DNA from 2 places in the Cobetia sp. 4B genome. Region 1 is predicted to be linked to the other one. Evidence: predicted binding sites of a transcription regulator. Region 1 holds the regulator's gene; the other holds the start of a gene.
The links. Region 1 encodes FNR, which switches genes on or off when oxygen is low (the NO sensors DNR and NnrR bind a similar motif). Its sites were predicted from a motif close to TTGATNTANATCAA; they were not measured.
Positions count from the first base shown of each region.

Region 1 (3,410 bases):
CCAACGCGGCCCTGACCATCTATCGCCACTTCGACAATGCGGCGGTGATGAAGGGGCTGGTCGGTGGCGTGCCCAAGACGGGCTGGATCATCGATTACCCGATGCTGGAGCGCATCCACTATCTGCTGGTCGCCGGCTTCGATGTCTACGGCAATCTCGGCCATCAGCTGGTCACCCGTCTGTACATGGACTTCCTGCGCATGGAAGGCGAGAACAACCTGCTGGTGCTGTTGCCGGCAGGTGAGCGCCAGGCGGTGCATGACAGCTGGTATCGCGACGTCAGCCCCGGCCTTGGCGAGCTGCTGTTCAAGAAGCCGCCGCAGTTCGATGCGCCCAGTGGCATCGTCTGGACACCGCAGGAGCTGTCATCGCCGGACCAGGCGCGCCTTGGGCTGATGCGGCGCATGCAGGAGCGCCTCGCACCGGAACTCGGCCATGAGCGCAGCCTGAGCAATGTCGAGGATGAGCATGTGCGACATGAGCTGCAGGCCCTCGCTGCGGTGCAGGGAGTCTCGGCCAGCCTGATGCCGGAGGTGACGATCGTCGCGCTGGAGGATGGCACTGATGACTCGCCGCGCCTTTACAGCGTGCTGCGCAATTCCGCCCACGCCAACATCACCAGTCTGTTCGATGAGGAGGAAAATCGCCGTCCTGAGGAAGACACTCTCGATGTCTTGCGGGGCGTGGCGGGCGATTACCCGAATGCCTTCTGGCGTCTGACGCCTGACACCCTGACGGGGCTGGCAGAGCGTGTGGCGGCACTCGAGACCGAAGAGGACTATCGCGCCCTGCAGGCCGATATCGGGGTGCGCCGGACTGACCCGCGCTTCTGGGAGTTCTCCGACAGCGTGCTGCGCACCAACTATGCTGATCGCCCTGTCGAAGCGGGCCTGCTGGACTATAACCGCCTCGAGAACCGCTGATCGCCAGCGAAGGCCGAGACAAGCCCTATTGTCATGACTATCTGGGCTGTCAGGGTTGTCAGGGTTGTCAGGGTTGTCAGGACGACTGACGACTGGCCTGACAGAAAGAAGAAGCCCGCCACGCAAATTGCGTGGCGGGCTTCTGTCTTGTGTGGTGCCGGCATGGCGCCCTGGCGGCGGATCAGCGCAGTGTCGCTCAGCGTGTTGTGCTGTCAGCAGGCGTCATCAGCGACCACCCTGACACTCGCCTTCGGCCAGTTCGATCAGGCCATCCAGATGCAGGATATGCACCTCGCGGGCACGAATGTCGACCAGCCCCTGGGTCTGGAAGCGGGTCAGGATACGGCTGATGGTTTCGACGGCCAGCCCCAGATAGTTGCCGATATCGGCGCGTGCCATCGAGAGGCGGAAGCTGTACGGCGAATAGCCACGGCGACGGAAGCGCTGTGACAGGTTGACCAGGAAGCTCGCCAGTCGCTCATCGGCTGTCTTGCGCGACAGCAGCATCATCATGCGGCGATCTTCGTGCAACTCCTTGCTCAGGCTCTTGAACAGCTGGGTCCTCAGCTCCGGCATCTGCTCCGAGAGCGCATTGAGGCGGTCGAAGGGAATCTCGCAGACGGTGGTGGTTTCCAGCGCCACCGCAGTGCCGGGATAGCAATTGCTGTCGATGGCATCCAGCCCGGCCAGCTCGCTGGGCAGGTAGAAGCCGGTCAGCTGCTCCATGCCGCTGTTTTCATTGGTGATCTGCTTGAGACTTCCGGAGCGCACCGTGAAGACGCAATCGAAGGCATCGCCCTGGGTGAAGAGTACTTCCCCTTTTCTGAGTGGCGCGCGACGGCGGATGATGGCGTCAAACTGGTCGATATCTTCCATGTTCAGTGCCAGTGGCAGGCACAGTGAACTCAGCGAACAGGTCTGGCAGCGGGCTTCATGGGCGCGCAAGCGGTGTGATGCCTGTGCATTGGCCGTCATGGTGACTCTCCTGAGGAATGTCACCGCTACCCCTGGGGCAGGGCAGCGGAGGGGTCTTTCGGGCGCAACGAATGGTGGGGCGGGGCCTTGTCGCCCGCCGCTACCCTGCTCAGCCGATGTGATTCGAGCGGCCAGGGTCTGAGCGCTCATCGGCTGGGGCAGTGCAATTTCGTGGCGCCATAATATTAGATTTTATTAATTCATTATCCTGCCCAACCCATGGGCGTTGCAAGGTGTGTGAACTTTAGGCCTGGTTGGCCCCGCATGACCATACCGCGACGACCTGCCTCAGCCAGCTGCGCCGAGCAGCAGGATCAGTGCGCCGGCCAGCGTCGCCAGTGCCAGTATGCCCCAGGCACGTGGCGCTGGTGTGTCAGGCTGACGTACGCCGTTGATGCGATGTTCCTGCATGGGGCCATCGCCTTCGCGCTCGTCGCTGTCAGCGCTGGCGGCGCGCGAAAGGCTGCCCAGTGCCAGCATGGCGAACAGCACCAGGCTGCCCAGCGTGAGGGCCAGCACCCAGAGATTCCAGAACAGGGGGAGTCCAGTTGTCTCCAGCAGATTCATGTCGTGTCTCCTGAGCGGTGTCCTGTCATGGGTCGCGGCTGGCGATGTCGCTCGCGGGGGCGGCCTGCTGCAGGTAGGCGAGCAGCGCCGTGATTTCGGCAGTGCCACGCACGTCATTGGGGGCGGCGAGAATCTCGTCTTCCGCGTAGGGCACGCCCAGGCCTTGCAGGGCTCGCATGCGGGCCGCGATGCCTTCGCCGCTCAACGCCCGCTCGAACAGCCACGGGTAGGCGGGCATCGCTGAGCCCGGCACCTGACTGCGCGGGTCATTCAGATGCAGGCGCTGCCAGGCGTCATCATGCTGCGCAGGCAGCTGGCTCAAATCCGTCCCCCAGCGCTCGACGCCCCAAAGCGAAGGGCGGTCGTAGTAGCGCTCCCGGGCGATCGTCGCATCGCCGTGGCGCGCCGTATCGCCCGGTAGATCGCGCACCATGCGTGTGTGGCATTGCTGACAGCCCTCGCGTTGGTAGATGCGCTGGCCCTCCAGCGCCAGGGCGCTCAGCGGTTTGAGGTCTTCGGGTGCGCTGGCGAGACTGGGGTGAGCCCCGAGCGGCACCAGCTGGGCGAGGGCGCCGAGGCTCATGGTGAGCAGGCATAGTGCCGTCATCAGGCCGGCGTGACGTTCGAGCAGGACATGTCTCATGCGTAGTGCCCTCCCGAGGCTGTGCCAGGGGGCGTGGTAGAGGGGGGCGCAGAGTGCCTGGCAGGTTCTGATGATGCCTTGTGCGAGCCGGAGCTCAGGCGCTGGCGCTCGTGAGCGGCTTGGCGTTCGCTCTTTTGATCAGCCAGGGTGCGCGTCACATTGAGGAGCATCAGCAGCAAGCCGAGCGCCCAGCAGGCGAGCCCGCCCAGCGAGATCATCATCGGCATGCGGGCCACTTCCAGCACCTCGCTCAAGGTATATAGCGGCCTGCCGTCATCTGCCGGCACATGCCACATGCTGCC
Region 1 covers NZ_CP059843.1:321,169-324,578, forward strand. The annotation lists gene H2O77_RS01450 (fatty acid cis/trans isomerase) at 1-923, shown strand, start outside; gene fnr (fumarate/nitrate reduction transcriptional regulator Fnr) at 1,149-1,898, opposite strand; gene H2O77_RS01460 (hypothetical protein) at 2,187-2,465, opposite strand; gene H2O77_RS01465 (cbb3-type cytochrome c oxidase subunit II) at 2,491-3,108, opposite strand; gene H2O77_RS01470 (cbb3-type cytochrome c oxidase subunit I) at 3,105-3,410, opposite strand, start outside.

Region 2 (3,410 bases), 1.3 Mb from region 1:
TGCTGTTCGCTTTCCAGATGTACGATGCGGGCTTGACCACGGACAGTGCCATGATCGCTGCTGCCGAGGCAGGACGAATCCCCAACCCACTTCCAGGACCACTGGCTGATCAAGCGTTGGGTGTTGCCGGGTTGATCTGTGTAATCATCGCTGGGTGGACTACTGCTAACCCAACCATTTATCGAGCCGGTTTGGCCTTCCAGGCGATCATCCCTAATGTTTCGCGCTTCAAAGTGACCCTGGGCACGGGACTGCTGACCACATTCGTAGCGATGTTTCCGGGAGTGGCGATGCAGCTACTTGGTTTCGTGGCGCTATATGGATTGTTGTTGATGCCCATCGGGGCGGTAATTGTCATCGATTACTGGGTGCTCCCCAAGCTGGGGCTCAAAAACTTCTATGCCGAAGGGGTAAATCGCAAGTTCACGTATCCAGTCTTGGCGACTTGGCTGATCACGTTGGCGATTTGCCTGGGACTAGTGGAATACGCGGAAATCGAGATCTTCTTCGTTGCCTTGCCAGGCTGGTTCATCGCCGCATTACTCTTTATCGGATTGAGCTATCTGGCTCAGAGAGAAGATTCGACTCAATCTATTGGAAGAGACAGTAGCTCCAATAGTGCGCAGGTTGGGACAATGCATACTTCGGTGAAGGAGTGATCGCTATGCGAAAAGCATTACAAACAATTTCAATGTTAATGCTGGTCCTGACAGTATTGTTTCCTGTGCTGTATCTTATCGACGCTATCGATGCGTCATTAATGAAAACCAGTATTCTAGGAGTTACAATAGTCTGGTTCGTCGTCACTCCTTTTTGGATGGGACGTCAAACTAATAGCCAATGTTAATTAACTAGCTAGAATAACTAACGAAAGAGTGGGGGCTTTCCTTGTAAAAAAGCCCCCGCCAATTAATGCATGATTTACCGTGTAAAGTAATAGTTCGAAGCTATAATAAATGCTAGAATCTATTTGTAATAAGAATAGGAATAAATCGGTGCAATTACCTTGTGTTTTTATGTATATTTTCTCGTGATAATCGAGTCGCAGTAGTCTTTTTATGTGTATACTTGTTGAGTGCCTTACATACAATAGTCAGGACTAAAAATATTATTGGTGTAAGTCAATAAATTTCTGTCTACGATGCCAACAGTACCAGTTGATTTGACTTCTCTGTTCTACCGTCAGCCCTCAAGCTATGTGGTAAAAATTATACTTTAGTCAAGGTGACGCACAAAAAGTTGGCTGCTCTCCAATTCCGTTTGTATGATGTATGACAACAACGAGGTGAAGGCTACCTGTACCACCGATTCCCCATCGGGCATTCGAAAACAAGACAAGAGGATGATTCAATGCATTTTCAACACACAGAGGTCAAGCAGGCGATCAGCGATGGATTGCTATCGTTCCCCGTAACCGATTTCGATGCTCAGGGACGTTTTGATGCCGAAAGCTATCGACAGCGTTTGGAATGGTTTATTAGTCACGAGATCTCCGCTGTATTCGTTGCAGGCGGTACAGGTGAGTTCTTCAGCCTCTCCATCGACGAGTTTCGAGAGATTGTACGTTTGGCTGTTCAGACGGTTGATGGGAAATTGCCTGTTATAGCTAGTGCCGGTCTCAGTGTAGAGATGGGGAGTGAGTTTGCACGTATCGCTGAGGAAGAGGGCGCAGATGGAATTCTGCTGATGCCTCCTTATCTGACAGAGTGCCCACAAGAGGGGCTCGTGGATTATGCTCAACAGATCTGCCAATCTACCTCGATCAGTGTAATTTATTACAACCGTGGTAATGGAGTGATGAACCCCAACTCAGTACAGCGCCTGGCTAATGTTTGCCCAAATCTTATCGGGCTCAAGGACGGCAAAGGCGATATGCAGGCCCTAAATCGAATCATTAAGACGGTAGGCAACCGTTTGGCATATGTGGGCGGTGTTCCTACGGCCGAAATCATCGCTGAAGCATATCTTGCCGTCGGCGTGAACACATATTCGAGTGCTGTATTCAACTTTGTGCCAGACATGGCCGTCAGATTTTATAAAGCATTGCGATCCGGTGATGCTGAAACCGTACATCATATTTCGCGAGATTTTTTCCTGCCTTTCGTCAACTTGCGAGACCGCAAGTCAGGCTATGCCGTCAGTTTGATTAAAGCTGGAACCGATATTATTGGACGTCCATCCGGTAGTGTACGTGCGCCATTAGAAATGCCCACTGAGAATGAAGTGCGAGTCTTGAAGGAACTGGTGGCGGTCGCTAATACCTGAGATTTGTACTAGATGAATTTTTGATTTTCCTTAACAGGAGAAAAATGATGAGGCTAGAGGGTAAACAATTGGTGGGTGCTGAAGCTATCGCAGCCACAGGTACAATGATTTACGCTGTAAATCCGCAGACCAATGAGCAACTCGAACCGGGCTATGCGGCGGGCGGCACAGTGGAGGTAGAGCAAGCCTGCTCATTGGCCTGGGAAGCCTTTGACGCCTATCGCGAAGCTGAGCTGGAGATACGGGCGCAGTTTCTCGAAGGGATCGCTGACGAGGTTGAGGCCATTGGGGATCTTCTGATAGAGCGCGCGATGGCTGAGACCGGCCTTCCAAGGCCTCGTCTCGAAGGCGAGCGCGGGCGCACCTGCTCTCAGCTGCGCTTATTCGCGAACGTTGTAAGGGCCGGTGAGTGGCTTGATGTACGTATCGATTCTGCACTTCCTGAGCGTCAGCCCATGCCGCGGGTCGATCTGCGGCAGCGGCACATAGCGCTGGGTCCAGTGGCAGTATTTGGGGCATCAAATTTCCCGCTAGCGTTCTCTGTCGCAGGTGGTGATACTGCCTCCGCCCTGGCAGCTGGCTGCCCGGTGGTGGTCAAAGCTCACTCTGCGCACCCAGGAACTTCAGAGCTCGTGGGTCGCGCGATTCAGCGAGCAGTAAAGAAATTCCAGCTCCCTCCGGGTGTGTTTTCCTTGCTCTATGGTTCTGGTCGTGAGGTAGGACAAGGACTAGTCACTGATGCTCGTATTAAAGCGGTAGGGTTTACGGGATCGCGCAGTGGCGGAACTGCACTGGTGGCAGCAGCTCAAGCGCGTCCAGAGCCGATTCCAGTTTATGCAGAAATGAGCTCGATCAATCCGGTATTTTTATTGCCGGCAGCTCTAGAGTCACGTGCCGCTGAGCTTGGAGAGGCCTTTGTCGATTCTTTGAACATGGGAGCAGGGCAGTTCTGCACAAACCCTGGTTTGATAATTGCCCAGAAGAGCGATGGGTTGAATCGCTTTTTGCAGGCTGCGGGCGCTTCTATCCAAGAGGCTGCATCGCACACGATGCTGACGCCGGGAATATACGAGGCCTATACACAAGGTGTTGCTAAACTTACGCTTAGTGGCAAGGTTCGGGTCGTGGCGCATGGGCCTGCTGGG
Region 2 covers NZ_CP059843.1:1,583,708-1,587,117, forward strand. The annotation lists gene H2O77_RS06800 (hypothetical protein) at 1-659, shown strand, start outside; gene kdgD (5-dehydro-4-deoxyglucarate dehydratase) at 1,351-2,265, shown strand; gene H2O77_RS06810 (aldehyde dehydrogenase (NADP(+))) at 2,313-3,410, shown strand, end outside.
Region 2: a site for FNR is predicted at 1,265-1,278, ahead of kdgD (5-dehydro-4-deoxyglucarate dehydratase). Genes of this name have one in related genera too.